One region of the Rhizobium sp. K33 genome, then DNA from elsewhere that is predicted to be linked to it. Evidence: riboswitches for the same ligand, from Rfam matches in the RefSeq annotation. Region 1 holds a riboswitch; the other holds the start of a gene.

Region 1 (15,108 bases):
GAGCGGCCGCATGAGGGTGTTGCGGAAGAACATTTCTTGCCCGCAGGTCCGTTCGCCATCCTGCCGCTCAAGGGCAACCGCTCCTCGCTCGTCTGGACGGAGCGCACCGAAGATGCCGATCGCCTCGTCGCATCCGACGACCTGCTCTTCGAGGCGGAGCTCGAACGGCGCTTCGGACACAAGCTCGGCACGATCCGGGCGACGCCCGACCGTCGTGCCTTCCCGCTCGGGCTGACGCTCGCGCGTGCCTTCATCGCGCCGCGACTGGCGCTCGCCGGTGATGCAGCCCATGGCATACACCCGATTTCGGGCCAGGGTCTCAATCTCGGTTTCAAGGACGTGGCCGCACTCGCGGAGACCGTGGTCGAGGCGGATCGCCTGGGCCTCGATATCGGTTCGGTCAATGTGCTCGAGCGCTACCAGATCTGGCGCCGTTTCGACACCTTCCGCATGGGGGTCACGACGGATGTGCTGAACCGGCTGTTCTCGAACGATGTCACGCCGATCCGGGTTTTGCGCGATTTCGGGCTCGGCGTGGTCGATCGCATCCCGGGGCTGAAAAACTACTTCATCCGCGAGGCCGCCGGGTCGTCCGGGCAGAACCGTCCCCGCTTGCTCGGCGGACAGAGTATCTGATGGTCGGATGAAACCAGGACGCTATCGCGTCCTGGGCCGGCTTCAGACCGGCATCTCCAGCTTGCGCGCCTCGGAGACCAGCATGATCGGTATGCCGTCCCGGATCGGATAGGCAAGACGCGCCTTCTCCGAAATCAGTTCGCCTTTCTCGCGATCCCATTTGAGAATGCCCTGCGTCAGCGGGCAGACGAGGAGCTCGAGCATTTTCGGATCGACGAGGCTGGTCGGATTGTCGGGCATAGGCTCACTGCAGCATGGTGTCGCCATCGCCGAAGGTGCGGGCGAGCACGATTTCGGTGATGGCAATCAGCGTCTCGGCGCGGGTCTTCAAGTCGGGGGCTTCGAGCAGCGCCTGCTTTTCCGGCGGACCGAAGGGCGACATCATCGATAGCGAATTCACGAGGGTGAGGTTGGATGCCCGCTCGACGCTTTCCCAGTCCGCTTCCAGCTTGTTCGCCTCCAGATAGGCCCGGAAGGCCGCCAGTAGTCCCGCGCGGTCGATCTGGCCGTCGTCTTCGCCGCTTGTCAGATCGGCCACGAAGGGCGCTATGTGGAAGGTCCGGAAGGGTTTGGAGGTCGAGACCTCGTCCATCAGGCGGAAGCGACAGACGCCGGCGAGCGACACGATGTAACGGCCATCACCGGTTTCGGTGAAGGAGGTGATTCGTCCCAGGCAGCCGACCGGAGCGAGCTGCGGGCGCTCTGGCAGGATATTGGCCTGCACCTCGGTCATGGCGGGCTGAATCATCCCGATCAGCCGGTTACCGGACATCGCCGCATCGAGCATGGCCAGATAACGCGGCTCAAAAATGTTCAGGGGGAGCTGGCCGCCGGGCAGCAGCAGCACGCCGGAGATGGGGAAGACCGGGACCGTTTCGGGAAGGTCCGCAGCCGTCAGATATCGGGCATTTCCCACTTGCATTGAAGCACATCCTGTCCGGACTTATGCCGGTGTTCATTCTTGCTTCTATCTGGGTCGCCGAACCCAAAACTCAAGGCCCGCGGCGGCTCACGAAAAGAGGATCGACGACAGCTTGCGGCGCGCCATGATCGTTGCCGGGTCCTTGGGTCCCCAGACTTCGAAGAACTGCAAGAGCTGCTTGCGCGCGCCGTCATCCTCGAAGGTGCGGTCCCGCTTCATGATCAAAAGCAGGTGCTCTGCCGCCTCTTCACGACGGCCTTCGACGTTGCGGATCTTGGCGAGCTTCATGCGCGCTTCGTGATCGTCGGGGTTCAGCGACAGCGTGTGTTCAAGCGCTACCGGATCGCCCAGCTTGCGGGCTTCGTCGATCTGGTCGAGGCGCTTGAGAAGCGCCTGCACTTCCGGTGCCTTGGCGAGCTCCCCGGGCATCTGCGTCAGCAGTTCGCGCGCCCGCTGGTGCTGGTTCGCGCCGATCATGCATTCCGCGAGGCCAGCGATCGCCTGCGTATTGTCGGGGTCGGCCTGCAGAACGGCGGCGTAGAGCTGTGCTGCGCCGTCGATGTCACCGGCAGCGAGCAGGGTCGATGCTTCTTCAATGACTGCCGCGATCTCGGCTGCCTGATCTGCACCGGCCGGACCCGCCACCTTGTCGATGAAGGCTTTCACCTGGCTTTCGGGCAGCGCGCCCATGAAGCCATCGGCCGGACGGCCGTTGACGAAGGCAACGACGGCCGGGATCGACTGGATGCCGAGCTGGCCCGCGACCGAAGGATGGTCGTCGATGTTCATCTTGACCAGCTTCACGCGGCCACCGGCTTCCTTGACCGCCTTTTCGATGACGGGCGTGAGCTGCTTGCACGGGCCGCACCAGGGCGCCCAGAAGTCGACGAGCACCGGCTGGTTGCGCGATTCGTCCATGACATCGCGAGCGAAATTCGCGGTGGTCGTGTCCTTGATCAGATCACCGGCCGGGGCCGGGGCCGAGCCTGCCGGAGCGGCACCAAACTGCGCATTGGCCGTCATGGTCTGATTGCCATAGCCGCCGTAAGGGTTGCCGTAATCGCTCATCGTGCATCTCCCGCCTGTGTCGCAGCCTTCGGAGAGGCTGCCATTCTTGCCGTTAAGATCGTATGTCAGGCCGTGACTTTCAAGACAAGCGGCGTGTGCCCCGTCGCCTCCATGAAGCGGATCAGGTCATCCCGCCCGATCGAGGTCGTCGCGTCGTTCGACAGCGGATGGCAGTTGATGATGTCATGCTCCATCAGATCCTTGTCGAGCACGAAGGTCACGTTCTTGCCGGTGTCGTTGATCGCGCCGAGCGCTGTCACGGAGCCCGGGACGACGCCCAGATATTCCATCAGCTTTTCCGGCTTGCCGAAGGAGACCTTGCTCGCCGCACCGATGATCGTATGCACGGTCTTCAGATCGACGGAGGCATTTTCCTCCACCGTCAGCAGGAAGAAGTTGTCCTTCTTGTCCTTCACGAAGAGGTTCTTGGTGTGCCCGCCGGGAATTTCGTCGCGCAGCGACACCGATTCGGCAACGGTGAAGACCGGCGGATGGGTCTTCGTCTTATGGGCGATCCCGAGTTCGTCGAGAAAGCGGAAGAGATCGTCGGGCGTTTTCGGCGTCGTCATGGGGGCCTCGTTTGAAATGTCCGGGTCTGATGGCGGTCATCTAGCTGCTTTTTCTTGGAGGCATAGGCCCAAGACCGACATCCCGCAATCTTTCTGCCGCCCAAAAAGCCCGGAAAAGCTGAGCTTTCTCAGGCTGTTGTCACGGCGCTGCATTTTTTTCGCGATGATCCGTCATTTCCCTGTTGCATTTGAAAATCGGTTAGGCCATATAGCGCCCGTCGCCGCAAGACGGACGGCCCACGATCCAGACACTACCCCAGGATCGCGGTTGATGAGCGGGTGTAGCTCAGGGGTAGAGCACAACCTTGCCAAGGTTGGGGTCGAGCGTTCGAATCGCTTCACCCGCTCCATTCTTCCTCCAGACAGTTTATAGTTTTGCAGGATCGATGGCGCGCCTTTGCGCGTCCCTCGTCGCAAAGCGCTGCCGGCCACAGGTCACCCCGCAGCCGGCTCTCTCATCTCTCACGCCTTCGAAAATACGTAGTCCGTTTCCTGGCGCAGCACCTCGCCGGGACGCAGAACCGCGTTCGGGAAGTTCGGATGGTTGATGGCGTCCGGCCAGACCTGGGTTTCCATGCAGAAGCCGGCAAAGGCGCCGTAGTGGCGGCCCTCTAGGCCCGGAACGGCGGGAGCGACCTTGCCGCCGGCATAGAACTGCACGCCGGGCTCCGTCGTCAGGATCTCCATCGTGACGCCCGAATTGACGCTGCGGGCCAGTGCCACGCTACGCTTGGCGACGCGGCTGCTGGAAAAGCAGAAATTGTGGTCGTAGCCGAGCTGTTCGCCGTCGACCTCGAGACGGATCGGCCGCATCTCGCGGAAATCGAAGGCGGTGTTTTCGACCGGGCGGATTTCGCCCGTCGGGATCAGGCGGTCATCGACCGGCGTGTAGTGGTCGGCTGCGATCATCAGGTCATGGCCGAGGATGTCCGCGCGGCCATCCAGGTTGAAATAGGCGTGGTGGCAGACATTGGCGATGGTCGGCTTGTCGGTCACCGTCTCGTAAAGCGCCGAGAAGGTGCCGCCGTCCTTCAGCGCGAAGGTGGCGCGGGTGCGCGTCGTGCCCGGATAGCCGGCGCGGCCGTCGGGATCGGTCACCTCCATCACGACGTAGTCGGTGCCATGCTCCAGGATCGTCCAGTTCTGCCGGCCCATGCCGTCGGAACCGCCATGCAGGTGGCTGACACCCTTTTCATTCAGTTCGAGCTGGTAGTCGACACCATCCAGCGTGAAGCGACCGTCACCGATGCGGTTGGCGCAGCGTCCCGGCGTCGCACCGAAATAGGGCGAATGGTCGAGATAGCCCGAGAGATCCTCGAAGCCGAGCACCAGCGGCGCGTCGTGGCCGTCGAGCCTGAGGTCCTGCAGCACCGCGCCGAAGGTGATGATCGAGGCCGTGAGACCGCCACCCTTCAGCACGACCTTCTCGACCGCTTCCCCCGTGGGCATCACGCCGAATATCGTCTTCGTCATCCTGTCGTTTCCTCACCTTGCAACTTGGTCATCAGTCTTTTCTTATCGCGCCAGTTCACGCGCCGCGGCCTCCAGGCCGCCCAGCGTCAACGGATACATCCGCTCGCCGATCAGCCGGCGAATCAGGCCGACGGACATCGTATAGTCCCAGTTCGCCTGCGGAAGCGGGTTGATCCAGAGATGCCGCCGGAAATGGTCGGTCAATCGCGTCAACCAGGCCGCGCCGCTCTCGGTGTTCCAGTGCTCGACCGATCCGCCGGGATGGGTGATCTCATAGGGGCTCATCGCCGCATCGCCGACGAAGATCAGCCGGTAGTCAGAGCCGAAGGTCCTGATGACATCAGCTGTCGGAATGGTATCGGCATGGCGCCGCTGGTTGTCCTTCCAGACGCGCTCATAGGGGCAGTTGTGGAAGTAGAAATACTCCATGTGCCGGAATTCGGAGCGGGCCGCCGAAAACAGCTCCTCGACCTCGCGCACATGGTCGTCCATCGAGCCGCCGATGTCGAAGAACATCAGAAGCTTCACGGCATTGCGGCGCTCAGCCTGCGTTTTCACATCGAGATAGCCATGCTCGGCGGTGGAGCGGATCGTCCCGGCGAGATCGAGCTCCTCTGCCGCCCCTTCGCGCACGAAGCGGCGCAGGCGTCTGAGCGCCACCTTGATGTTGCGCGTGCCGAGCTCGACGCGGTCGTCGAGATTGCGAAACTCTCTGCTGTCCCAGACCTTCACTGCGCGTCGATGGCGGCTTTCCTCCTGGCCGATGCGCACGCCTTCCGGATTGTAGCCATAGGCGCCGAAGGGCGAGGTGCCGGCCGTGCCGATCCATTTGCTGCCGCCCTGATGGCGCTCCTTCTGTTCGGCCAGGCGTTGTTTCAGCGTTTCCATCAGCTCGTCGAAACCGCCAAGGCTCTCGATCAGCTTCTTGTCCTCGTCCGACAAATGCTTTTCCGCGAGCTTCCGCAGCCAGTCATCGGGGATTGCGCGCTGCTCGACGCCGTCAGCTGCGCCTTCGCTCAGGATGCCGCCAAAGATCTCGGAAAACACCCGGTCGAAGCGATCGATGAAGCGTTCGTCCTTCACCAGGGTGGTGCGGGCGAGGTAGTAGAAGCCCTCCGGGTCGAAATCGACGAGCCCCGCCTCCAGGCCTTCGAGCAGCGCCAGATATTCCCGCAGAGTGACGGGAACCTTCTGTTCTTTCAGGCGCAGGAAAAAGGGCAGGAACATCGGAGGAAAAAGGCTCGGTTCATAGGCGGCGGCATCCTGTCACAGAGGACGCCGCCTGTCCCGTCAAAATCCGCTGCCGGTTCTCATTGCCCGTCAGCCTGCCAGATCCTTGCCGATCTCGTTCAGATCATAGGGCGTCATCTGGTAGATCTCGTTGATCCAGTTGCCGAACAAGAGATGCGCATGGCCGCGCCAGCGGTTGAGCGGCGTCAGCGTGTCGTCATTGTGCGGGAAATAGTTGTGCGGCAGCTTGATCGGGATCCCCGCCGTCTTGTCGCGGAAATATTCGTCGCCCAGCGAGGTGGAATCGTATTCGACATGGTTGAACATGTAGAGCCGGTTTGCCCGCTTCTCCTGCACCAGGCACACACCCATCTCCTCGGATTCGAGCAGGATCTTCAGCTCCGGTACCTTCTCGATGTCTTCGCGGCGGACTTCCGTCCAGCGCGAAACGGGCACCTGGAAATCGTCGGAGAAGCCGTTCAGATAGACGGAAGAGGGCGCCAGATTGCGGTGGCGATAAACACCGAAGGCCTTTTCCTTGAGCGGGTGCTTCGGCACCTTGTGGAAGTGATAGATCGCCGCCATGCCGCCCCAGCAGACATTCATGGTCGAATGCACATTGGTCTCGGTCCAATCCAGGATTTCCTGCAGTTCCGGCCAGTAGGTCACTTCCTCGAAGGGCAGGGTCTCGACCGGCGCGCCGGTGATGATGAAGCCGTCGAACTTGCGCTCCTTCACCTCGTCCCAGGTTTGGTAGAAGGAGAGGAGATGCTCTTCCGGCGTGTTCTTGGCCTTGTGGCCACCGACGCGCACCAACGTCAGCTCCACCTGCAGCGGCGAGGCACCGATCAGCCGGGCAAACTGCACCTCGGTCTTGATCTTGTTGGGCATGAGATTGAGCAGGCCGATCTGCAGCGGGCGAATGTCCTGGCGAATGGCCACGGTTTCGGTCATGACCCGCACGCCCTCATGCACGAGGGTCTCAAAGGCGGGCAGCGTATCGGGGATCCTGATCGGCATCTTACTCTCGACTTTCCTTGTCACGGCGGTTTTAAGACCGCGGAAACAAAAACACCGGCAGCTTTTCATATCGCCACCGGTCCTCGGAAAGTCTTGCTAACTCGCCTCGGCCCTTTAGCGACTTATTTTACGTGGCTGCAAGCCGGCCGGCCAAATCACCACGGAACACGTGGCCTTTTACGCCTGTCGGACACGCGAATCAATGGGGAAGGCGTTTGCTGCCTCAGCCCCTCATCCGCCTGCCGGCACCTTCTCCCCGCAGGCGGGGAGAAGGCCGAGTGGGCAGCCGCGCGTGCCTTCCTCTCCCCGCCTGCGGGGAGAGGGTAGGGTGAGGGGCAAAGGCCACAAACGGCGCCGGCTGCCGCCCACCTCCCCCCTTGCGGGGGAGGACGGAAAATCGAAGGCTTAGGCCAGCGTAAGCGGCCTAAACTTCAGATTTTCCTGGTGAGGGGATCCGTGCTGCGGGCACGGGATGACCGACCCCATCACTTGCGATTTCAGATGTTTAGGCGGCTTACGCTCGCCTAACTCATCGAAATCGCTTTCTCCCCCACCGAGGGGGAGATGGGAACCCGCCACCATCACCGATCCCCTCACCAACAAAATCTGCGGTTTAGCCCTGATCGGGCTAAACCTTCGATTTTGTAACCTCTCCCACAAAGGGGAGAGGAGCATTCACTGCTCGCCGAGCTTCATTGACGGATCATAGTCCTTGCCGTGCACGGTCTTGACCACGGCCTGGCCGCAATACATGCGGTTCTCGGCGGCATTGAACGTGTGGCTCGGCGAGCCGTGCAGTTCCCAGCCCTTGTTCAACGCGTCGGTGACGCGGTGGCAGAAGCTGGAATCGTCCGGGCCGGTGAGGAAACGATAGACTTTCATGGCTTGTCCTTTCTGGCGGTGATCGTGGCGACCTTGTCGAGAAGGCGGGCGGCCTCCTCGGCATGCAGTCTCTCGATCATGCGCCCATCGATGTTGATCACGTTGAAGCCCGCATGGGCGGGGTCGGCGAAGGCGGCGGCAACCAGACGGGCCTCCGTGATGGCGGCCTCCGACGGACCGAAATGGTGGTTGGCCGGCTCCACCTGGGCCGGATGGATCAGCATCTTGCCGTCGAAACCCATGGCGCGGCCCTGGGCGCATTCTTCCGAGAAGGCGTCCATGTCGCGGAAGTCATTCGACACGCTGTCGATGACATCGAGCCCATAGGCGCGGGCGGCGAGCACGACCTGCATGAGATAGGGCACCAGATAGATCCGGCCCGGTGCCGCCGGGATGCCCGTTGCCTTGCGCAGATCGTTCAGCCCGACGACGAAGGCATCGAGCCGGCTGTCGCTGGTGCGCCCCGACGAAGCAATCGCTGCGGCATTCAGCACGCCGCGTGGCGTTTCGATCATCGCCCAGAGCCTGAGACCTTCCGTCGCATCGTTCTCGCCCAGCATGTCGGCCACGTTCTGGACGGCTACCGGCTCCTCGACCTTCGGGATCAGCACGGCGTCAGGTGCGGCTTCGATGACGAGTTCCATGTCCTCGCGATAAAATGGCGTGTCGGCAGCGTTGATCCGGATGATCCGCTCGCGGTGACCGAGATCGCGATCTCTGAGGAAATTCAGAAGGTTGGTGCGCGCATCCCCCTTGCGGTTCTCGGCGACGGAATCCTCGAGATCGAAGATCACCGCATCGCAGTCCAGGCTCATGAGCTTTTCGAGCGCCCGGTCGTTGATGGCCGGGACGGTCAGCACGGAACGGCGGATACGGGAGGGATGGTGCCCGCGGAAGGAGGAGACGTCAGATGTCATGGGCGAGTTCTGGCAAGCTTTGCCCTGCCACGCAAGATGACAATTGGGTGAAAGGCCCTTGCATTGCCCCGGAATAAGGACCACCTTGGTCATCGAGAAAGGACATGATCATGCAGAACCTTCGATCCGCCGTTTACGCCCTTGCCGGCCTCGCCTTTGTCGGTCTCGCTGCCGCTTTCGCGGTTTCGCTGACGCTGGTGGTCGGTGCGCTCCTGACCGTGACGCTCGGTGCCCGCATGCTGATGGGCAAGACCAAGCGCGCGCCCGTCTACGTCAAGGCGAAGCGTCGCGAAGACGTGCGAGTCTGGAATGACGGCAAGGGTACGATCATCGACCTCTGATCGGTCGGACCAAAAGACCCTCTCACTCACCCGCATGGCGGGTGAGTTCCTGTGGCTGCGTATTGCGCCAACAGACGTGCCGCTCCGGGCCTGGCAAGATTCTCCTTCAAATTAGTCCGATTTTGCTCTAAGGGCGGGGCATCACACGCGCATTAGCCAGATCGAAGGCAGACTGATGGACAAGTTCGTAAAGCTCACCGGTGTCGCGGCACCGCTTCCGGTCGTCAATGTCGACACGGACATGATCATCCCCAAGGACTATCTGAAGACCATCAAGCGCACCGGTCTCGGTACCGGCCTTTTCGCCGAGGCGCGCTACAAGGAAGATGGTTCGGAAAACCCCGATTTCGTTCTGAACAAGCCGGCCTATCGCAACGCGCAGATCCTCGTTGCCGGCGACAATTTCGGCTGCGGCTCCTCGCGCGAGCATGCGCCGTGGGCGCTGCTCGATTTCGGCATTCGCTGCGTGATCTCCACGTCGTTCGCCGACATCTTCTACAACAACTGCTTCAAGAACGGCATCCTGCCGATCGTCGTCAGCCAGGACAATCTGGACAAGCTGATGGACGATGCCAGCCGCGGTTCGAATGCCGTGCTGACGGTCGACCTGGAAGCCCAGGAAATCACCGGTCCCGATGGTGGCAAGATCTCCTTCGAAATCGACGCCTTCAAGCGCCACTGCCTCCTGAACGGTCTCGACGATATCGGCCTGACGCTCGAGAAGGCCTCGAGCATCTCGACCTTCGAGCAGTCCAACGCGGCCCAGCGCCCCTGGGCCTGAGCCCTGCTCAAGCGCTGACATGTTGAAGCCGGGCGTGAGCCCGGCTTTTTCTTTGGCCTCAGAGGAAGCGGGCGCGCCAGGCCTCGAGTGCGGCGAGCGACACGCCGATGCCGCCGCAGACCTCGATCAGCGGGGCCTTGTAGCGCGAGAGCCGATCGGCATGCACATCGGCCACGGCAAGTGCTGCACCACAGGCCGGCTCGACGAGCACCCGATGCGCGTCGGCAAATTTTAGGCAGGCGGCAACCGCTTCGGCATCGGTCACCGTGACGCTTTCGATCGGATGCGTCTCCAGAAGATCGAAGACATGTTGCGCGACCTGCCGCGCGCCCAGCGAAACAGCGATCGAAGTGATGGCCGGCAGCGTAACGCGTTCTTTGGCGGCGACGGCTGCATTCAACGACGCGGCACCGTCCGTCTCGACGGCTATCACGGGAATGTCGCGCAGCCCATTGCGCCGCAAACCTTCGACGATCCCGGCAAGCAGCCCACCGCCGCCGACGCTGGTGACGACGCAGTCGAATTCGGCACCGGCCTTCACCACTTCGTCGATCAGGGTCGCGTGACCTTCCCAGAGCAGCGGATGATCATAGGGGTGGACATAGGCCGCCTTACGTTCGGCTGCCAAGGCAACGGCATGGGAATTGGCTTCGTCGAAGACCGATCCATGCACGAGGACCTTGGCACCGGTTGCGGCGATGCGGGTGCGGACTTCGGGCGACGTCGTTTCCGGCACCACGATGGTGACGGGCACACCGAGCGCTCTGCCCGCAACGGCAGCTGCAATGCCGGCATTGCCGCCGGAGGCGCAGAAAATCTCGCGCGCGCCCTTGGCCACCTCGTGCTGGCAAAGCAGACCGACGCCGCGCAGCTTGAAGCTGCCGGAGGGCTGCAGGGCGTCGAGCTTCAGCCAGAGCGGCAGGCCGCTTGCGCTATAGTCGGCAGCCGTCCGCAGAAGCGGTGTTTCGATGTGCAGGGGAGAAAGGGGCATGGAGGGGGACTCGAAGAGGCTGGAGGGAGTGCATCTTTTGGACCTCGGAACCGCATGGGTCAACCGGCAAAACCCTGACGCAAGGGGCCGCGAACCGTACCGTTTCCGGCCTATCTCGCTTGAAAAGGCCCTGTCTCGCGCGTAAGAAGCCGCGACTTCTTTTACGAGTGGAGGGTTTCCATGACGGCTCGCAATCTTCTCCTGCTGCCCGGTGACGGCATCGGCCCCGAGGCCATGGCCGAAGTTCGCAAGATCATCGCCTATATGAACGAGGCGCAGGGTGCCGGCTTCGTCACTGATGAAGGTCTCGTTGGCGGTTCCGCTTACGATGCCCATGGCGCGGCCATTTCGGAAGAAGACATGGCCAAGGCGCTCGCCGCCGATGCCGTACTTTTCGGTGCCGTTGGTGGTCCGAAGTGGGACGATGTGCCCTATGACGTGCGTCCAGAAGCCGGCCTTCTGCGCCTGCGCAAGGATCTCGAACTCTTCGCCAATCTGCGTCCGGCGATCTGCTATCCGGCGCTTGCCAATGCTTCGTCGCTGAAGCCGGAACTGGTCGAGGGTCTCGACATCCTCATCGTGCGCGAGCTGACCGGTGGCGTCTACTTCGGCGAGCCGAAGACGATCACCGATCTCGGCAATGGCCAGAAGCGCGCGATCGATACCCAGGTCTATGACACCTACGAAATCGAGCGCATCGCCGCCGTCGCCTTCGAACTGGCCCGCACCCGCAACAACGCCGTCTGCTCGATGGAAAAGCGCAACGTCATGAAGTCGGGCGTGTTGTGGAACCAGGTCGTGACCGCGACGCACAAGGAGAAGTTCTCCGACGTCAAGCTCGACCACATGCTCGCCGATGCCGGCGGCATGCAGCTGGTCCGCGCGCCCAAGCAGTTCGACGTTATCGTCACCGACAACCTGTTCGGCGACATGCTCTCCGACGTCGCCGCCATGCTGACGGGCTCGCTCGGAATGCTGCCGTCGGCCTCGCTCGGTGCTCCGGATGCCAAGACCGGCAAGCGCAAGGCGCTTTACGAGCCGGTGCATGGTTCCGCACCCGACATCGCCGGCAAGGGCATTGCCAACCCGATCGCCATGATCGCGTCCTTTGCCATGTGCCTGCGCTATTCGTTCAACATGGTCACGGAAGCCGACCGCCTCGAGAAGGCCATCGCCAATGTGCTCGACCAGGGTATCCGCACCGGCGACATCATGGCCGAGGGTTGCCGGCAGGTCGGCACCGTGGAAATGGGTGACGCGATCCTTGCCGAGTTCAAGGCGCTCTCCGCCTGATTTAATAACTTACTGTCATCGACGAGGCGGCGCGGGGCAACCCGCGCCGCTTTTGCGTTTCCGGGTGCCTGCGACCCCTGCATCTGTCACTTCCCCGTGATCGCCCCTGTTCGACAGAAGGTCGCACCCCAAGCGGCAATCCGATGTCGCATGGGCCGCGTATTAGAGGTCAGACAAGCAGATGAGAGCGACGCAACCACCGCTGTGTCGGCAAGCTTTGGAACCTGACCGGCGCTCAGCCGTTCAGGAAACAATGCCGGCAAGAAGGCCTGCCATAGGCCAGCGGTCCCGAGAGACCATGGAGATGTTCGATGAAAGCCACATCCGCTGACAGACACATCATCAAGTATGCCATGTCACAGCCTTATCTAGAGCGCGAGGAAGAATTAGATCTCGCCATCCGGTGGAAGGAGCATGACGACCAGGGCGCGCGCAACCGCATCGCCCAGGCTCATATGCGCCTCGTCATTGCCATGGCCTCGAAGTTCCGGGGTTTCGGCCTGCCGCTGAACGACCTCATCCAGGAAGGTTATATCGGCCTCCTCGAAGCGGCTGCCCGTTTCGATCCCGGCCGTGAAGTGCGCTTCTCGACCTATGCCGGCTGGTGGATCCGCGCCTCGATGCAGGATTACATCCTGCGCAACTGGTCGATCGTCCGCGGCGGCACGAGTTCCAGCCAGAAGGCGCTGTTCTTCAACCTGCGCCGCCTGCGCGCCAAGCTCGCCCAAGGTGACAATCGTCTTTCGGATCAGGCCATCCATCAGGAGATCGCCTCGGCCCTTGGCGTCAGCCTCGCGGACGTCCAGTCCATGGATGCACGCCTCTCGGGCAACGACGCTTCGCTGCAGACGCCCGTCGCCGGCCGAAACGGCGAAGGTACCGAGCAGCTGGAGATGCTGGAAAGCAACGAGGCGCTGCCGGACGAGCAGGTGTCCTCGATCATCGACGGCGAGCGCTGGAATGGCTGGCTGCGGGACGCGATGGACCGGCTGAACGAGCGCGAGAGCCGCATCATCAAGGCCCGTCGGCTGACCGAAGATGGTGCTACCCTGGAAGAACTCGGTGTCGAGCTCGGCATCTCCAAGGAACGCGTCCGTCAGATCGAGACGCGTGCGCTGGAGAAGCTGAAGGTGGCATTGACGGACCGGGCGCCGAATTCGGCGCGGCTTGAAATGGCCTGATACCAGATCGCCAACTGCTTCAAAAAGCCGGCCTCAGAGCCGGCTTTTTCATGCCGCTCAATGTGCTGCGGCCCGTTACTCGGAGATGATCTTGACGCGCATGCCGGGGCTGACCGTCGAGGTTGGGCCGAGCGCGTTGATCAGCCGGAAGAGCTCGAGCTTGCGGTCGGTGCCCATCATGCGCGCCGAGAGCGTGCCGACCGTATCGCCCGATCCGACGGTGACCACGCGAACGCGCAGCGGCTTCAGGGAAGCCGCTTCCTGCGACGTGATGCGGCGGAACGAGGCGCGCAGCTGGGCGGCGGTCGTCTCCAGCGCGGGGCTGCCCTTCGGCACGGCCGTCAGGAAGCGGAAGATCTGCGGTCCGATGCGGATGACGGTGATGTCGAAATCCCAGCGATCGGCCGAGGCGCGCGCGGTCGCCGCTTCCAAACCGTTGACGGTGATAGTGCGGATCGTGTCCGGCAACAGCCCGGTCACCCAGCCACTCGAAATGTAATTCGGCAGGCTGATCTTCTGGTTATCGGCCACGCCGTCGAAGCGGATCGCCACGTCGCCTGGACCGGTTGCCAGCACGGCCTCGACCTTGTTGTCGATCTGGAAGCCCGGGGGCACGTCGAAGCGGATGCCGAGCTGTCCATGCAGGAAGGTCTGGCCGCGGACGAATCCCTCCTGCGGGCTGTCGCCATAGAGAAGACCGTCGATGCCGTTCAGATAGTAGTCGCGGCCTGTCTCGCCATGGCTGCCTTCGGGGCCGAAGGCGCGGGCATGACGCTTGGCCAGTTCGACGCGCTGCGGCGCATTCGGGTGGCTCGAAAGGAAGTCGAGGCTCTGGTCGGCATCGGGATCGACCGAGGTGAACTGGCTGTAGCGAGCCATGGAATCCAGGAAGCGGGCGGCCGCATAGGGGTCGTAGCCCGCCTCACCCAGCGTGCGCACACCGATGACATCGGCCTGCAGTTCCTGCTGGCGCGAGAAGGCGGCGAGGCGCAGCTTGCCGCGCGCCAGCGCCTGCTTGCCGGCGAGGTCGCTGGAGAGCACTTCAGCCACGACGCGGCTTGCGATGACTTCCGCCTCTTCGCGTCGCTGCCGTTCGATGCCGTGGTTTGCCGTGACGTGCGCCATTTCATGGCTGAGAACGGCCGCCACTTCTGAGGCGTCGTTTGCAAGCGCGAGCAGCCCGCGGGTGACATAGAGATAGCCGCCCGGCAGCGCGAAGGCGTTGATCGCCGGCGAATTCAGGATGGTGATGCGATAGGACTGGTTCGGGTTTTCCGAAACGGCCGTCAGGGCGCCGGCGATGCGGGCCACCAGTCGCTCCGTCTTCGCGTCGGAGTATTCGCCCCCGTAGGAGGCGACGATGCGCGGGTGTTCGCGTGCGCCCATCTGAGCACGGGGGTCACCCTTCTGCACCTCATCGACGATCTGCGGATTGCGCGAGGGCGCGACGGAGGGCTCATAGGCCTGCTCGAAGAGCGACTGACAGGACGAGAGCGCCAGGCCGGCAGAGACCAGCACAGCGACGCTCGACGCAAGCCTGACGGGCCGGCGCCGCCGATCCCTTACGGCAGCCATCGTGCTGTTCCGGCTCAAAAACTGCATCCTGCCCCTTCAACCTGCCCCGGAGCATGGCCGCCATGGCCGACACCCAGGTGCAGCATCCTTTTGTCCTCTACCGGGATCCGATCATGCCGATCCGGTCGTCCTTCACATAGTGCGAAAATGCCGCATGCTCCAGAAGATAGTCATGCCAGCAGAAATGACCAATGGTCTCGCCGTCGGAACAACTATTCCGTAGGCGCAT
Region 2 (15,108 bases), 650 kb from region 1:
TTTCGCTCATCGTCGGCTTCGTGATGTCCGTTTTCGGGCTCGATCCGGTCGACCTCCTGAACGGCATCCGGCATTTTATCCTGGACCTCTGGTATACCGGGTTCGATGCTCTCGGACGGGTCGGCCAGTATCTGTTGATCGGTGCGACCGTGGTCATTCCCGCCTTCATTCTGCTGCGCCTTTTTGCCTCCCGGAACTGAGCAGCCGATGACCCAGTTCGCCCTGCCCCGCCGCCGGCTGATCCTGGTCTCGGCCGGCCTCTTGACGGCGGCCATTGCCGGCTGCCGCTCCACCGACATCCTCAATCCCGACGACGGCCAGTCGCGGGCCGAGACGGACGCTGCCCTGCCAATGGTCAATCGCCTGCGCCAGTCGCGGGGGCTCTCGTCACTCTCGCGCAGCCGTCCGGCGGAGGTCGCGGCCATCGCCCAGGCCAAGCGGATGGCGCGTGCGGGGGAAATGTCGCATCTGATCGGATTCAACGACAGCTTCGGCGCCCGGATGAAGGGCCATGGCGTGCCGCTACCTGCGGCCGAAAACATCGCAGCCGGCCAGGATACGGTCGAGCGCGCGGTGCAGGCCTGGATCGATTCCAAGCGGCATCTCGACAACATGCTTGGGGGCTTCAACGGGCTCGGCGTCGCCGTGGCCTGGGATTCTGCTTCCGGCAACCGCCCCTACTGGGCCATGGTGCTGTCGGCCTGAGTGATTCTCCCGCTCCGGTCCCCACCGGAGCACTCCATGCACAGCCTGCCTACTCCCGCCTCCAGACCGATCGAGGTCAGCCACCGCAGCGTCCTTGCGATCGCCGTGCCGATGACGCTCGGCTTCGTCACGACGCCGCTGCTCGGCCTCACCGATACCGCCGTGGTCGGGCGCAGCGGCGATGCCGCGCAGCTTGCGGGACTTGCGATCGCGGCAGCGCTCTTCGACCTCTTGTTCGCCAGTCTCAACTTCCTTCGCGCCTCGACCACGGCCCTTGTCGCGCAGGCACAGGGGCGCGGCGAGACGCATGAACTGTTTGCGGTCTTCTGGCGCTCGATCGCGCTCTCGATCGGCTTCGGGCTTCTGATCCTTCTCCTGTCTCCCGCCATCATCGGGTTCGGGCCAAAACTCATGGGAGCGGAGGGGAACGTTCAGTCTGCCGCGGCGACCTATATCGCCATCCGTATCCTCGCCGCCCCTGTGACGCTCTCCAACTTCACCTTGCTCGGCTTCGTGCTCGGCCGGGGGTTGGGTTCTGTGGGGCTTGCGCTGCAGATCCTGCTCAACGGCGTCAACATCGCGATGTCCATCCTGCTCGGCTGGACCTTCGGCTTCGGCATTGCTGGCGTCGCCTGGGGAACGGTCATCGGCGAAGTCGTCGCCATGCTGGCCGGCTTTGCCTTCGTCTTCTGGCGCTATGGGCAGGCAGCGGTGCCGCAGGTCGCGATGGTCACCGACCGGCCGAAGCTGATGGCGCTCTTCCGCCTCAACCGGGACATCCTTATCCGGACCTTCTCACTGATCACGGCCTTTACCGTCATGACCCGGATCGGCGCCGGCTTCGGTGCCGTGACGCTCGCGGCGAATGCCGTGCTCATGAACTTCTTCATGATCGCGAGCTTCTATCTCGATGGCATGGCAACGGCGGCCGAACAGATCACCGGCGAGACCATTGGCGCGCGGCAGCGGACCGCCTTCGAGCGTGCCGTAAAACTCACCGGGCTCTGGTCCTTCGGCCTCGCAATCGCCAGCCTTGTCTTCTTCCTGGTCTTCGGCAATGCCATCGTCGGCTTCATCACCACGGCCGGCGACGTCCGCAGCGTGGCTGAAACCTATCTGGTCTATGCAGCCCTGACGGCCCTTACCGGTGCCCTCGCCTTCCACATGGACGGCGTCTTCATCGGCGCGACCTGGTCATCGGATATGCGCAACATGATGCTTCTGGCGCTTGCCGGCTATCTGGCAAGCGTCGCCGCACTCGTCCCGCTGTTTTCCAACCACGGGCTCTGGATTGCGCTCAACGTGTTTCTCGGACTGCGCGGCCTGCTGCTGCTTGCAAGGCTCAAACCGAAGACGGATCAGACCTTTACCGACAGCCAGTGATCGAGCCTTGAATCCCGCAGCTCGCGGATGTTCGCGACCGTCTCGCGATCGAGCAGGCTCGACAGACCCCGGACGATGCGGCCCGGCAGGGCGGGTCCTTCGTAGACCATGCAGGAATAGAGCTGCACGAGGTCTGCACCGGCGCGGATCTTTTCCATCGCGGTTTCGGCCGAGGAGACACCGCCGACACCAATGATCGGCAGGTCGGGGCCCACCCGCTTGCGCATGCGTGCCAGCACTGCCGTCGACTTGTCGAAGAGCGGCGCACCGGACAGGCCACCGGCTTCGCCGGCCAAAGTTGGGTCGGTGAGACCCTCGCGTGACAGCGTGGTGTTGGAGACGATCAGGCCGTCGAGATCATGGGCCGCCACGACCTCTGCGATGTCGTCCATGCCTTCCTCCGTGAGATCGGGCGCGATCTTCAGGAAGACCGGCAGACGCTTGCCGGCTTTCAGCCCCTCCTCGGACCTCGCGGCCAGTACGGCAAAGAGAAGCGCATCGAGGCTCTCCTTGGCCTGCAGATCGCGCAGGCCCGGCGTGTTCGGGGAGGAGATGTTGGCGGTGAAATAGGTCGCGACCGGATAGAAACGACGGATGCCGGCAACGTAATCGGCAATCCGGTCGGCAGCATCCTTGTTGGCACCGATGTTGACGCCGACGATGCCGGAGCGATTGCGCCGCGCAGAAAGCCGTGCCAGCGCCGCGGCATGACCCTCGTTGTTGAAGCCGAGGCGATTGATCACCGCATGATCGCGCTCCAGGCGGAAGATGCGCGGCTTCGGATTGCCGGCCTGCGCCTTCGGTGTGAGCGTGCCGACCTCGGCAAAACCGAAGCCGAGTGACAGCAGGGCATCCGGGACCTCGGCATTCTTGTCGTAGCCGGCGGCCATGCCAAGCGGGTTCGGGAAGCGGATCCCGGCAACGGTTTGGGCCAGACGCGGATCGGCCTCTGCCTTGCAGGTCGGGACGAGGCCGGTCTTCAAGGCCGCGATCGAGAGACCATGAGCGGTTTCGGCATCGAAGAGAAAAAGGCCGCGCCGGCCGAGCGAAAAGAGGTCGGGCATCAGGGCTTCTCTTGCGTCATGGTTGGAAAGACATGCAGACCATCCGGCCCCAGCGGCAGCGGCTTTTCCCACAGCACGGCATCGAGCGGCAGATCGGCATAGAGATGCGGGAAGAGATCGCCGCCGCGAGAGGGCTCCCATTTCAAGGTCTCGCCGAAGACGGTGGCATCCACGGCCACGAGCAGCAGGTCGGCCTCACCGGCAAAATGCAGCCTCGCTGTCTCGATGGCCTGGGCTGCCGTCGAAAAATGGATGTAGCCGTCCTTGAGGTCGATCGGCGCGCCCTTGAAAAGGCCCGCCTTGCGTGCTTCCTGCCATAATTCTCGCGGCACGATCTTGTATATGGTCTTGTCCAAGGTCCGGTCTCTCGCAGATCATGAGGGTCGAGGCGGTTTGCCGCAAACGTCGACAAATGTCCACGCCCTGCGCGCGGAACGACAGGAGGAGGCTCAGATGCTCATCAGAAAAGCGGTGCTCGGCTTGGCGGTCCTGTCACTCGCAACGCCGGCGGCAGTCGCTCAAGAAGCGAATGCCGAGCGCTATACGCTGGAAAAATCGGAAAGCGGCTTCGTGCGGCTCGATCGGCAGACGGGCGCCGTGACACTCTGCGCCGAGGATCAGGGCACGCTGACCTGCCGCATGGCGGCAGACGAGCGCGCTGCCTATGACGAAGATCTTGCGCGTCTGGAAAAGCGGGTCGAGGCGCTTGAACGACAACTGGCGGACGGGACGGCCGCGCGGAGCGGCGAGTTGCCGAGCGATGCCGAGATCGACCGATCGATCGGCATCATGGAGCGCTTCATGCGAGCCTTCTTCAACTTGGTTCAGGAGTTCCAGGGGGCAGAGGAACAGCCACAACAAGAGCCCATTCCGGACAGAACTTGACATTGGTCAAGCGCCGGTCGCGCAATCCGTGCACGACCATTGTCTAGTGGCTCCGCAAGCGCTAAAAGAAGACCACGCATTCGTGCGCAATATGACATCGCTCTTGGGAGGGGGCTGTGACATGGCTGCATCGACCTTCATCATCGCCGACGACCATCCGCTGTTTCGGGGCGCGCTGCGCCAGGCCGTGACCGGCATTGACGGTACACAAACCATCATCGAAGCCGGCGATTTCGAAGCCGCACGCAAGGCGGCGGCCGATCATCCGGAAGCCGATCTTATGCTTCTGGATCTCGCCATGCCTGGCGTTTCCGGCTTTTCCGGCCTGATGGCGCTTCGTGCGGAATTTGCGAGCCTGCCGCTCGTCATTGTGTCCGCCACGGACGACGCCGTGACCATCCGCCGGGCGCTTGAGCTCGGCGCTTCGGGCTTCATCTCGAAATCGGCCGGGATCGACGAGATACGCTCCAGCATCCAGTCCGTGCTCGAAGGCGACATCGCCACGCCGGAGAGCTATCAGGGCGGTCAGGAGACAGATCCCGACGTTGCCGATCTGATCAATCGCCTGAGAACCCTGACGCCGCAGCAGAGCCGCGTCCTCGGCATGCTCGGCGAAGGACTGCTCAACAAGCAGATCGCCTATGAGCTCGGCGTCTCGGAAGCGACGATCAAGGCCCATGTTTCCGCGATCCTGCTGAAGCTCAAGGTCGATAGCCGTACGCAGGCTGTCATCCAGCTCGGCAAGATCAACATGGCCATGGTGGCGTAAGCGATCCAGAGGATTTTATTCCTTTTTGCTTTACTATCGGCATCCCCTGATCTATGGTGAGCCATGGCCGGAGAGGGGCATCCGAGGTTTCCGGCGCTCTAAGAGGCGCGAACATGCTTTCGCATGACAGCATATGGGCCGCGATTGATCGGCTGGCGGAGCAGCATTCGCTGACGCCTTCCGGTCTTGCGCGCCGGGCGGGCCTCGACCCCACATCCTTCAACAAGTCCAAGCGCGTCGGGGCCGACGGTCGTATGCGCTGGCCCTCCACCGAATCCATCGCGAAGGTTCTGGAGGCGACAGGCGCGAGCCTCGACCAGTTCATGCGCCATGTCTCCCCGGAAGGCCTGCGGGGAAGCCCGCTGCCGCAGGGGACATTTCCACCCCAGGCGAGCTCGATCCCCCTTCTGGGCATGGCACAGGCCGGTGCCGGTGGCTTTTTCGACGATGGCGGCTTTCCTGCCGGCCAGGGCTGGGATCTCGTGGAATTTCCCGCGGCACCCGGCCGCAACAACGGCGTCTATGCGCTGGAGGTCCAGGGCGAAAGCATGAAGCCGCTCTACCGCGACGGCGACATCCTGATCGTCGAACCCGGCGCCCAGGTGCGACGTGGCGACCGTGTGGTGGTCAAGACGCGAGAAGGCGAAGTCATGGCGAAGATCCTTGCCCGGCAGAGCGCCAAGTCGATCGAGTTGCAGTCGCTCAATCCGGACCATCCGCCCCGCACTCTCGACATGGGTGACGTCGAGTGGGTGGCCCGCATCATCTGGGCGAGCCAATAGGAAAACGGACCTAATGCGACGGATCGGTACCTTCATCGCAGGCGCGATCGGGCTCCTCCTGTGGGCCTATCTTGTCATGGCCGCCGGCGAGTCGCTGCGCGATGACCCCGTCGACTACGATATGCAGGACCTCGACGTGCCGGATCCGTCCGAGCTCGATCTGCCCGATGTCAGCGCCCTGCCGCCCGAGGCGATCGAGCCTATGGCGGAGCCGGAGCCGCAACGCGCGGTCCGGGCCATCGAGCCTGACGTCTTCGGTTCGCCGGCCTTTGCCAATGCAGAGGATCTCGAACGGGTCGAAGCGCGGGCGCCGCTGTCGGAAACCGTGCAGCCGGCAAAACCGAAAGTCGTCCTTCTCCATCGTCCGCTCAGTCTCTCGGCCGGGCTTGTTGCCTTCGGCCCTCAACAGCGCGTGCGCCTGGCCGATATTGCGGAGACGGATGTCAACCGCACCTGCCTTGCCGCAGACGGCGGTTCCTGGCCTTGCGGTGCCATGGCACGGACCCAGCAAAGGCTTTTCCTGCGAAACCGTTCGCTTGCCTGCGAAACGAGTTCCGCCGCATGGCAGGGCGAAATCCGGGCGCGCTGCTGGGTCGGCGTTCAGGATGTCTCCTCCTGGCTTGCGAAATACGGGTGGGCGGAAGCGGAACCCGGCTCGGCGCTCGCCGTGCTGACGGAAGAAGCCCGCGCCGAAAGACGCGGGCTTTTTGGTGAGCCCCAGCGTTGATCGAACCTGGGTCATCAAAGGGTTGCAAACCGCCGCTCCCTTGAAAGGCTGCAAAGCGGCTCCTACTCTCTGGCCGCACGCAACTGGAAACCACGTTACATGAACAAGCCTGTCTCTCCGGAAGAAGCGCTGATTTTCGTCATGGTCATGGCATCAGCCGTCGACAATGCCATGGCGGAAAAGGAACTCGTCCGCATCGGTCAATTGATCGATATTCTTCCGGTCTTCGAAAATTTCGACAAGGAGCGCCTGATCGAGGTTTCGCAGCGTTGCGCAAGCCTGATCTCCGGACCCGAGGGGCTCGACATCATGCTCGAGACCATCCGAGACGCGCTGCCGGAATGGCTGCATGAGACGGCTTACGCACTGGCTGTCGAGATCGCCGCCGTCGACCTCTCGGTCAAGCCGGAGGAATTGCGCCTGCTGCAGATGTTGCGCGACCGCCTGGAGCTGGACAAGCTCACCTGTGCCGCGCTGGAGCGTAGCGCGTCTGCGCGCTATCGCCGGATCTGACTATTCTCAGAAGAGGCCGGCGGGGAAGTAGCGCAGATAGATCTCCTCCAGCCGGCCATCCTTCGACAGCGCGGCGAGCGCACTTTCAAGGGCCGCCATCAGTGCGCCGTCCTGGCCGCGCACCATGATCGTCATGCCTTCGCCGAGATGCCGCTCCGACAGGAATGGGCCGTCGAGAAAGCGGCAGCATCCGTCTGCGGCCGGGCTCATCATCCAGAAGGACAGCTGCAAGGCGTCGGCGAAGACGGCCGGCACCTGCTTCTCCTTCAATGCCGTCATCAAGGCATCCTGATCGTCAAAGGGGACGGCTTCGATATCGGGGAAGAAGCTCTTCAGCATGGCGGCATGGGCGGTATCCTTGACCACGCCGACCTTGCGGCCAAACAGCCCCTGCGCATCCTGCCGCGGCAGAACCGTATCACCCTGCATCAGAAAGCGGGCCGGCAGGAGAAGATAGGGCCGGGTGAAATTGAACTGCTCCCGCAGCTCCGGCGTTACGGCGACACCGGCCATCACCGCTTCGCCCTGCCCTGCCTCCAGCGCCGAGACCAGCTGTCCATAGGGCATTGCCTGGATCTGGCAGCGAGCCTGCAGACCAAGTTCGGCGCAGAGCGCCCGCGCAAGATCGACGTGGAAACCAGCCAGACGGCCGCTCTGATCGGTGAAATTGAAGGGCGGAAAGTCCGTCGTTGTCAGGAAGCGCAGGCGCAACACGCTGCTCACATCGGGCCGCACCAGCCGTTCGCGCGCATCGAAGAGGATCGGGAGGTCCGTATCCTGGGCCCGCGCCGGCGGCGTCGAGACCGAAATCAGCATCAAAAAGGCGAGAACCGAGGCCCACAACCCCATTAAATCTAGGGATGTAACTTTTGCGCGCATCTCTATCATCATCAACCGGGGTATGAGTGGGGCGTCGATCCGACCGGATGACGTGTAGCAGCTTGGTGTGGACGAGGGAATACGGCCCGCGGATCGTTGCCGTGCGCCAGAGTCCAACGCGGGTGCATGACCAACGGAGCGCGGGCCGCGCAGCCGGATCGCCTGATTTTCAGCATTTGAAACCCGAGGCCGGCTTGTTGCACCGGTTGGGAATTTCCAAGCCCTTGATCGCCCGTATGGCACAACGCGCGGCCACCAATGGCACCAGCATCGAAACCGAGCTTCTCGCCAGCGGCGTGATCGAAGAAGACGCCTATTTTGCCGGGCTTGCGCGCATGTATGGACTGCCCTTCCTGCCGGTGATCGATCCCGCGCTGGTTGGGGACCCCCTCTGCGGCGATACGCAATTGGCCGAGCCGCACATGGTACGGCTGCAATACACCGACAGGCAGCCGGTGATGGCTGTGGCGCCGCAGATCCTGCACATGGAGGGCCTTGCCAGACGCTTTGGCCGCCATGGCAACGGCGCCGGCAATCTTGCCATCACGACGCCGTCGGCGATCCGCAAAGCGCTGTGGAAGGCGGGGGAAACACGGCGCGTCAGCGATGCCGTGCGGGGGCTGTTCGACAGCGTGCAGTCTCTCTCTGCGCGGCTGGTGGTCACCGGCGATCAAGGCTTTGTTGCCGGTGCCAGCCTCTGTCTTCTCAGCCTGCTTTTGGTCTTCGCTCCGATGCTCGCCGTCGTGCTGGGGCACATGCTGCTCTCCTTCTTCCATGCAGCCGCCCTCTTTCTGAGGATCATGGCCATCTCGCATGGCAAGCGGCATCCGAGGCTCGAAGCCTCGCTGGAAAGCGGATGCGATGTCCTTCCGGTCTATACCGTCATGGTCGCGCTTTACCGCGAGGCCGCCGTCGTGCCGCAATTGATCGCGGCGCTCGATGCACTCGACTGGCCGCGCAGCCTGCTCGACGTGAAACTGGTCTGCGAGGCGGACGACCTCGAGACGCTGGAGGCGATCCGACAGGCGCGGCCGGGACCGCATATCGAAGTGGTCGAGGTGCCGGCCATGGCACCACGCACCAAGCCCAAGGCTTTGACCTATGCGCTGGCCGGCGCGCGCGGCAAGTTCCTCACCATCTACGACGCGGAAGACCGGCCGCATCCGCAGCAACTGCGCGAAGCCTTCCACGCCTTCGAGCTGGGACCAGCAGAACTCGCCTGCCTGCAGGCGCCGCTCGTCATCGGCAATGCCGGCGAGAGCTGGATCAGTGCCATCTTTGCGCTCGAATATTCGGCGCTGTTTCGTCGTCTGCTGCCGGCGCTCGGCTTCTACCGGCTGCCGCTGCCACTCGGTGGCACCTCAAACCATTTTCGAACGGCGCTTCTGAAGGCCAGTGGCGGCTGGGATCCCTTCAATGTCACCGAGGATGCTGATCTCGGGATGCGTCTTTGTCGCATGGGTTACCGCGCGTCGACATTGACGCTTCCGACCTACGAGGACGCGCCCACGGAGTTCAAGGTCTGGCTTGCCCAGAGGACGCGCTGGTACAAGGGCTGGCTCCAAACCTGGTTGGTGCTGATGCGCCGGCCTTTGCGCACGGCGCGCGAGATGGGGCCGCTCTCCTTCCTCGTCTTCCAGCTTCTCGTCGGCGGCATGCTGGTCGCGGCACTCAGCCATCCCGGGCTGATCGTCTTTATCACCCTTTCCGTCCTCTCGCTGATGCAGATCCCGGCGCCTCAGCCGAGTGTCTTTACAACGATGATGCTCGCCATGGACGTGTTCAACATTCTCGGCAGCTACGCCGTCTTCTTTGCCCTCGGGGCGACCCCGATGACCGACCGCGAGAAGAAGGGCATGGGCTGGAAATGGGCGATGATCCCGATCTACTGGATGGCCGTGTCGCTCGCCGCCTGGAAGGCGGTGCTCGAACTGAGGCTCAAGCCCTTTCACTGGAACAAGACGCCGCATACACCAAGCCGTGGCGGCTCTCTGCCACCGGGCCTTGCTGCTCAGTCGGCCCAAGTCTTCGCTGCGATGACATCCGCCTCGGACAAGGCGTGATCCCCGGCAACCGTCACCAGATCGACCAAGGCTCCGTGCCTGCGCAACTGTTCGGTCAGAACCGAAGTCTCCTCCCCGGCAGGGTCATCGGCACCCACCAGGATGCGTATGCGCGTGCCGGAGAGATCATTGTCCGGCGGATCGACCAGGACCGGCACCGGGCGCAGCAGCAAGGCCTCGCGCACCAGGCCCGGATGCAGCATGATCACAGCGGCGAGGAAGTTTGCGCCATTCGAATAGCCGGCAAAAGACAGGCGCTCCTTGTCCAGCCCATAGGCTTCCTCGGCCCGCTGAACAAAGGCAACGAATGCCTCTGCCTCCGAGCGAATGTCCTTCTGATCGTATTCGCGAGCGCCAAAGCGGCGGAAGAAGCGCGCAACGCCCTCCTCCGTCGAGCGCCCCCGTGGGCCGATCAGGGTCGAGGAGGGGGCGATCTTCCGGCCGAACGGCAGGAGGCTCGCCTCGTTGCCGCCCGTGCCATGCAGCAGGACAAGCGTCGATCCGTCCGGCGCGTCCGGCTCATGGATGCGGTGCACGAAAGGCAGGTCGCGGTAGATGATGCGCGGCTCTCCCGGAAGCCCGAATTGCGGCAGCATGGGCACGATATCCTCGGGGCGCAGATGAAAGTGCTCGGGGATGAAGAGCCGGCTGCCGAGGGTTTCCAGCGGCTCGTCGACGGCAAAACCGGGGCCGTCCGAGGCGAGTTCGATCAGCCCGCCGGCCGGCTCTCGCACATAAAGCGAATAGAAATATTTGCGGTCATGCATGTTGATCATGTCGTCACCGCGGGATCTGAGCGCCGCCGCCTGCGCCTCAACCGCCGCCTGATCAGGCATGCGCAGGGCAATATGATCGATCGCACCCGTGCCGGGGGCCGCCGGCCAGAAGCCAGTGGCATCGCGCACGTCGATCGCCTGGCCGCTCGCCGAAATCAGCCGCGTGATCGTGCCCTCGGTTCCAGCGACGGAAAAGCCTGCATGTCGGGCGAGGAAATTAAGGCTTTCCGCCGGCTTCTCCGACAGGAGCGTGGCCGCCCGCAGGCGGGTAACGGCATCGGCTTCTTCGATCCCGCGAACGGGCCATGCGGCACCGGGCTCTACCGCCGTTGTGCCGACGAGCTTGACGATGATGCCATCGGGATCCGTCAGCCTCAGGACCGGCTCACCAAATTCCGTCGCCGGACCCGAGGCGGATACGCCGAACTGCAATGCACGGGTCAGCCAGAAGCCGATCGCTTCCGGATGAATGGCAAATGCGATCTCGCTTGCAGCGCCATGGCCGACACGGCCGGGTGATCCATCTTCCCAGGCCAGGAAGGTCACCAGGGAACCGGGGCTTGCCTCGGCATCGCCGTAGAACAGATGGAGCTGTGCCGCATCCTCGAATCCGCCGGTGCGCTTGACGAGCCTCAGCCCCAGAAAACCGCAGTAGAAATCGACATTCGCCTGGATCTTGCGGGTGATCGCCGTGATGTGGTGCAGGCCGCTGGTCATGCTCGTCTCCCTGTTCTACCCTTCCTTACAACATATCGACACGGGGACCAGATCATGGTGACACTGCTTGGCATTTCGGGAAGTCTGCGCAAGGCTTCGCTCAACTCGGCTCTGCTGAAGGCCGCCGCCGGCCTGCCAGCCGAAGGCTATGTGCTTCAGACCACCGGCATTCATGGCATCCCGCTTTATGACGGGGACCTGGAAGCGGCCGAGGGCATTCCGGCCGCCGTGACGGAACTGAAGGAAAAGATCACCGCCGCCGACGGTGTCATCCTGTTCACGCCCGAATACAACAACAGCATTCCCGGTGCCTTCAAGAACGCCATCGACTGGCTGTCGCGTCCCTCTTCCGACATCCCGAAGGTCTTCGGCGGCAAAGCCTTCGCTCTCGTCGGCGCCTCGCCCGGCAATTTCGGCACGCTGCTCAGCCAGAATGCCTGGCTTAGTGTGCTGCACACGCTGGGCTGCCGAACGTTTTCAGAAAAACGCCTGATGGTGTCTCGCGCGCATACCCTGTTCGACGCCGACGGCAACCTCACCGACGAGGCAACGGCCAAGCGTCTGGGGGATCTCTTGGCAGCGTTTGCGCGGTTTGCGGAGGCTCGTTGAGAACAGCTGGAGCGGGTGAAGGGAATCGAACCCTCGTATTCAGCTTGGGAAGCTGCTGCTCTACCATTGAGCTACACCCGCGACGGGGAGAGGAATCCAACAGTTCGCTGCCAGTGTCAAGCGCCGGCAGCGAAGCTTGCAGGCGGCGCATGTCTCAGGGCAGGCGGAAGTGTTTGGAGAGTTTCAACCCTTGCGCCTGGTAGTTGGAGCCGAGGCCTGAGCCGTAGAGGCCTTCGGGGCGCTCCTGCATGTGCTCGTAGACCAGGCGGCCGATGACCTGGCCGTGTTCGAGGATGAACGGCACTTCGTGGCTTCTGACTTCCAACACCGCGCGGCTGCCGGAGCCGCCGGCCGGGGCATGGCCGAAGCCGGGGTCGAAGAAGCCCGCATAGTGCACGCGAAACTCACCAACGAGCGGATCATAAGGCGTCATCTCGGCGGCGTAGAGCGGCGGCACATGCACGGCTTCGTTGGAGACGAGGATATAGAATTCGTCCGGGTCGAGGATCAGCTCGTCGCGGCCGCGGCTGTAAAGCGGCTCCCAGAAGTCGAGCACGTCATGTGCACCCTTGCGGTCGACATCGATGACAGACGTATGGTGCTTGCCACGATAGCCGATCAGCCCTTCCGGGCCCGAGCCCTTTAGGTCGATCGAGAGCGCAATACCCCCGCCAGAGACATTCGGCATGTCGCTTGCGACGAGGGTTTCCGCCTTGTGGAGATCCAAAAGCTCGCTTTCGCCCAACACGGCATGGCCCACACGGAAACGGATCTGCGAGAGGCGCGAACCGCGGCGCACGATGATCGGGAAGGTGCGCGGCGAAATCTCCAGGTAGAGCTGGCCCTTGTAGCCGGCGGGGACCTTGTCGAATTCCTGGGCGTAATCGACCATGACGCGGGTGAAGATGTCGAGGCGGCCTGTCGAGCTCTTCGGGTTGGCCGAGGCTGAAATCTCGGCCGGCAGGTCGAGGCTTTCCATCAAGGGCACGATGTAGACGCAGCCGGTTTCGAGAACGGCGCCATTTTCCAGATCGACCTCGTGGAGCGTCAGCCGCTCCAGCTTCTCGGCGACGGTGTGACCCCGGCCCGGCATGAAGCTCGCACGGACGCGGATCGCCTTGCCGCCCAGGCGGAGGTCGAGGCTTGCCGGCTGGATCTGATCCTTGTCCAGCATGGCCTCGCTTTTCAGCTGGCCGCCACCGAACAAGGCGCCGATCGCGCGATCGGACAAAATCCCTGACTTCATGGTCATCTTCTCAATCCCGTTTGGGCTCGACAAAACCAAAGCCCACCAATTGACGCAAGGCCCGCGAAGGCGTAAGGCAGCCTTATCCCGTGGTGATTTGGCCGGTCGGCTTGCAGCCACGTTAAACAAGTGGCTAAATAGACCGGGTTTACGAAACCGGTCCGTTCTCGCGACCGGTTTTTTTGTGTTCGAAAGGCACGTGCATGAGCAAGAACTGGCGCCCGGCAACCCAACTCGTCCATGGCGGCACGCTGCGCTCTCCCTATGGCGAGACGTCTGAAGCGATCTTCCTCACCCAGGGCTTCGTCTATGACAGCTCGGAAGCGGCAGAAGCCCGCTTCAAGGGCGAGAACGACGGCTACATCTATGCCCGCTATGGCAGCCCCACCAATGACATGTTCGAAAAGCGCATGTGCATGATGGAAGGCGCCGAGGATGCGCGCGCCATGGCGTCCGGCATGGCCGCCGTTGCCGCTGCCGTGCTCTGCCAGGTCAAGGCCGGCGATCATATCGTCGCGGCACGCGCGCTGTTCGGCTCCTGCCGCTATGTCGTCGAGACGCTTGCCCCGCGCTACGGCGTCGAATGCACGCTTGTCGACGGCCGTGATCTTGCCAACTGGGAAGCTGCCATCCGGCCGAACACCAAGGTGATGTTCCTGGAAAGCCCGACCAACCCGACGCTCGAGGTCATCGACGTGGCCGGTGTCGCCAAGCTCGCCAACCAGGTTGGCGCCAAGCTGATCGTCGACAACGTCTTTGCGACGCCGCTCTTCCAGAAGCCGCTGGAGCTCGGCGCGCATGTCGTCGTCTACTCCGCGACCAAGCATATCGATGGCCAGGGCCGCTGCCTCGGCGGCGTGGTGCTGTCGTCGAAGGAATGGATCAACGAGAACCTGCACGACTATTTCCGCCACACGGGTCCTGCCATGTCGCCGTTCAATGCCTGGACGCTTCTGAAGGGCATGGAGACGCTGCCGCTGCGCGTCAAGCAGCAGACGGAGAACGCAACCGCGATTGCCGATTTCCTGGCCGAGCAGTCCGCGGTGGGCAAGGTCATCTATCCGGGTCGCAAGGATCATCCGCAGGCCGACATCATCGCCAAGCAGATGACCGGTGGCTCGACGCTGGTCTGCTTCGAGATGAAGGGTGGCAAGGAAGCGGCCTTCAAGCTGCAGAATGCGCTGGAGATCATCAAGATCTCCAACAATCTCGGCGACGCGAAGAGCCTGATCACTCATCCGGCGACCACGACGCACAAGAACCTGACCAACGAAGCCCGTGCCGAACTCGGAATTTCTGCCGGAACCGTGCGTCTCTCCTGCGGGATCGAAGACACCCAGGATCTGCTCGAAGATCTGGCCAAGGCGCTCAACCGCCTCTGAGTGCTACTCAAAGCGCTTCATATTGCAACAAATTCGGCTGCGAGACGTCTCGCAGCCGGTCCATGGCCCTTGACGGCACCGGTCACGTCGTTATCCCTTGAAAGCTTCGGGACGTTCTGCGGCTGATCTTGCTACCGCCACAAAGAACGCCGTTTCTGTCATGATCGCAGGATGTTTTCGCAGGGTCCAGGCATGTATCGCGCACTGACACGGGACATAGAGGTTCTCGTTGAACCTTACTATCTCGAGGAACAGTCGGACCCCGATGACAGCCGCTATGTCTGGGGCTACCGGATCGTGATCTCCAATCATTCCGGCAAGAGCGTTCGGCTGACCCACCGCTATTGGCACATCACCGACCAGAACGGCCAGGTGGACGAAGTGAGCGGGCCCGGCGTCGTCGGCGAACAGCCGCGTCTCGACCCTGGCGATACCTACGAATACTCCTCCGGCTGCCCGCTCGATACGCCCTCGGGCATGATGTACGGGACCTACCGGATGGAGACCGACGATGGGGAGAGCTTCGATGTCGCCATCCCCGCCTTCTCGCTCGACAGCCCGGGCATGGTGCGCACTCTCAATTGACGATTGGCAGTTGAGTTGAAGGG

The links. A riboswitch is a leader RNA that binds a small molecule or an ion and turns the genes downstream of it on or off. The one in region 1 is predicted to bind S-adenosylmethionine.
Region 2: it holds a riboswitch for S-adenosylmethionine, as region 1 does, so the genes downstream of both, M1E12_RS21795 (O-succinylhomoserine sulfhydrylase) here and metA (homoserine O-acetyltransferase MetA) in region 1, are expected to answer to the same signal.

Annotation. Positions count from the first base shown of each region.
Region 1 is NZ_CP096478.1:3,869,461-3,884,568, reverse strand. It holds gene M1E12_RS18725 (ubiquinone biosynthesis hydroxylase) at 1-636, shown strand, start outside; gene M1E12_RS18720 (Trm112 family protein) at 679-876, opposite strand; gene M1E12_RS18715 (LON peptidase substrate-binding domain-containing protein) at 881-1,558, opposite strand; gene trxA (thioredoxin) at 1,646-2,626, opposite strand; gene M1E12_RS18705 (prolyl-tRNA synthetase associated domain-containing protein) at 2,692-3,195, opposite strand; tRNA gene M1E12_RS18700 (tRNA-Gly) at 3,471-3,545, shown strand; gene M1E12_RS18695 (aldose epimerase family protein) at 3,658-4,668, opposite strand; gene M1E12_RS18690 (vWA domain-containing protein) at 4,711-5,895, opposite strand; gene metA (homoserine O-acetyltransferase MetA) at 5,989-6,918, opposite strand; SAM riboswitch at 7,013-7,090, opposite strand; gene M1E12_RS18680 (DUF1737 domain-containing protein) at 7,594-7,800, opposite strand; gene M1E12_RS18675 (HpcH/HpaI aldolase/citrate lyase family protein) at 7,797-8,717, opposite strand; gene M1E12_RS18670 (hypothetical protein) at 8,828-9,058, shown strand; gene leuD (3-isopropylmalate dehydratase small subunit) at 9,234-9,839, shown strand; gene M1E12_RS18660 (pyridoxal-phosphate dependent enzyme) at 9,898-10,830, opposite strand; gene leuB (3-isopropylmalate dehydrogenase) at 11,011-12,123, shown strand; gene M1E12_RS18650 (RNA polymerase factor sigma-32) at 12,435-13,304, shown strand; gene M1E12_RS18645 (M48 family metalloprotease) at 13,380-14,879, opposite strand.
Region 2 is NZ_CP096478.1:4,515,385-4,530,492, reverse strand. It holds gene M1E12_RS21875 (DUF6460 domain-containing protein) at 1-200, shown strand, start outside; gene M1E12_RS21870 (CAP domain-containing protein) at 208-705, shown strand; gene M1E12_RS21865 (MATE family efflux transporter) at 742-2,088, shown strand; gene M1E12_RS21860 (quinone-dependent dihydroorotate dehydrogenase) at 2,064-3,152, opposite strand; gene M1E12_RS21855 (DUF952 domain-containing protein) at 3,152-3,508, opposite strand; gene M1E12_RS21850 (hypothetical protein) at 3,606-4,037, shown strand; gene M1E12_RS21845 (response regulator) at 4,159-4,806, shown strand; gene M1E12_RS21840 (S24 family peptidase) at 4,920-5,588, shown strand; gene M1E12_RS21835 (thermonuclease family protein) at 5,602-6,315, shown strand; gene M1E12_RS21830 (tellurite resistance TerB family protein) at 6,415-6,828, shown strand; gene M1E12_RS21825 (transporter substrate-binding domain-containing protein) at 6,835-7,707, opposite strand; gene M1E12_RS21820 (glycosyltransferase family 2 protein) at 7,944-9,770, shown strand; gene M1E12_RS21815 (VOC family protein) at 9,719-11,263, opposite strand; gene M1E12_RS21810 (NADPH-dependent FMN reductase) at 11,318-11,872, shown strand; tRNA gene M1E12_RS21805 (tRNA-Gly) at 11,880-11,953, opposite strand; gene M1E12_RS21800 (2'-deoxycytidine 5'-triphosphate deaminase) at 12,027-13,124, opposite strand; SAM riboswitch at 13,198-13,276, shown strand; gene M1E12_RS21795 (O-succinylhomoserine sulfhydrylase) at 13,322-14,500, shown strand; gene apaG (Co2+/Mg2+ efflux protein ApaG) at 14,693-15,085, shown strand.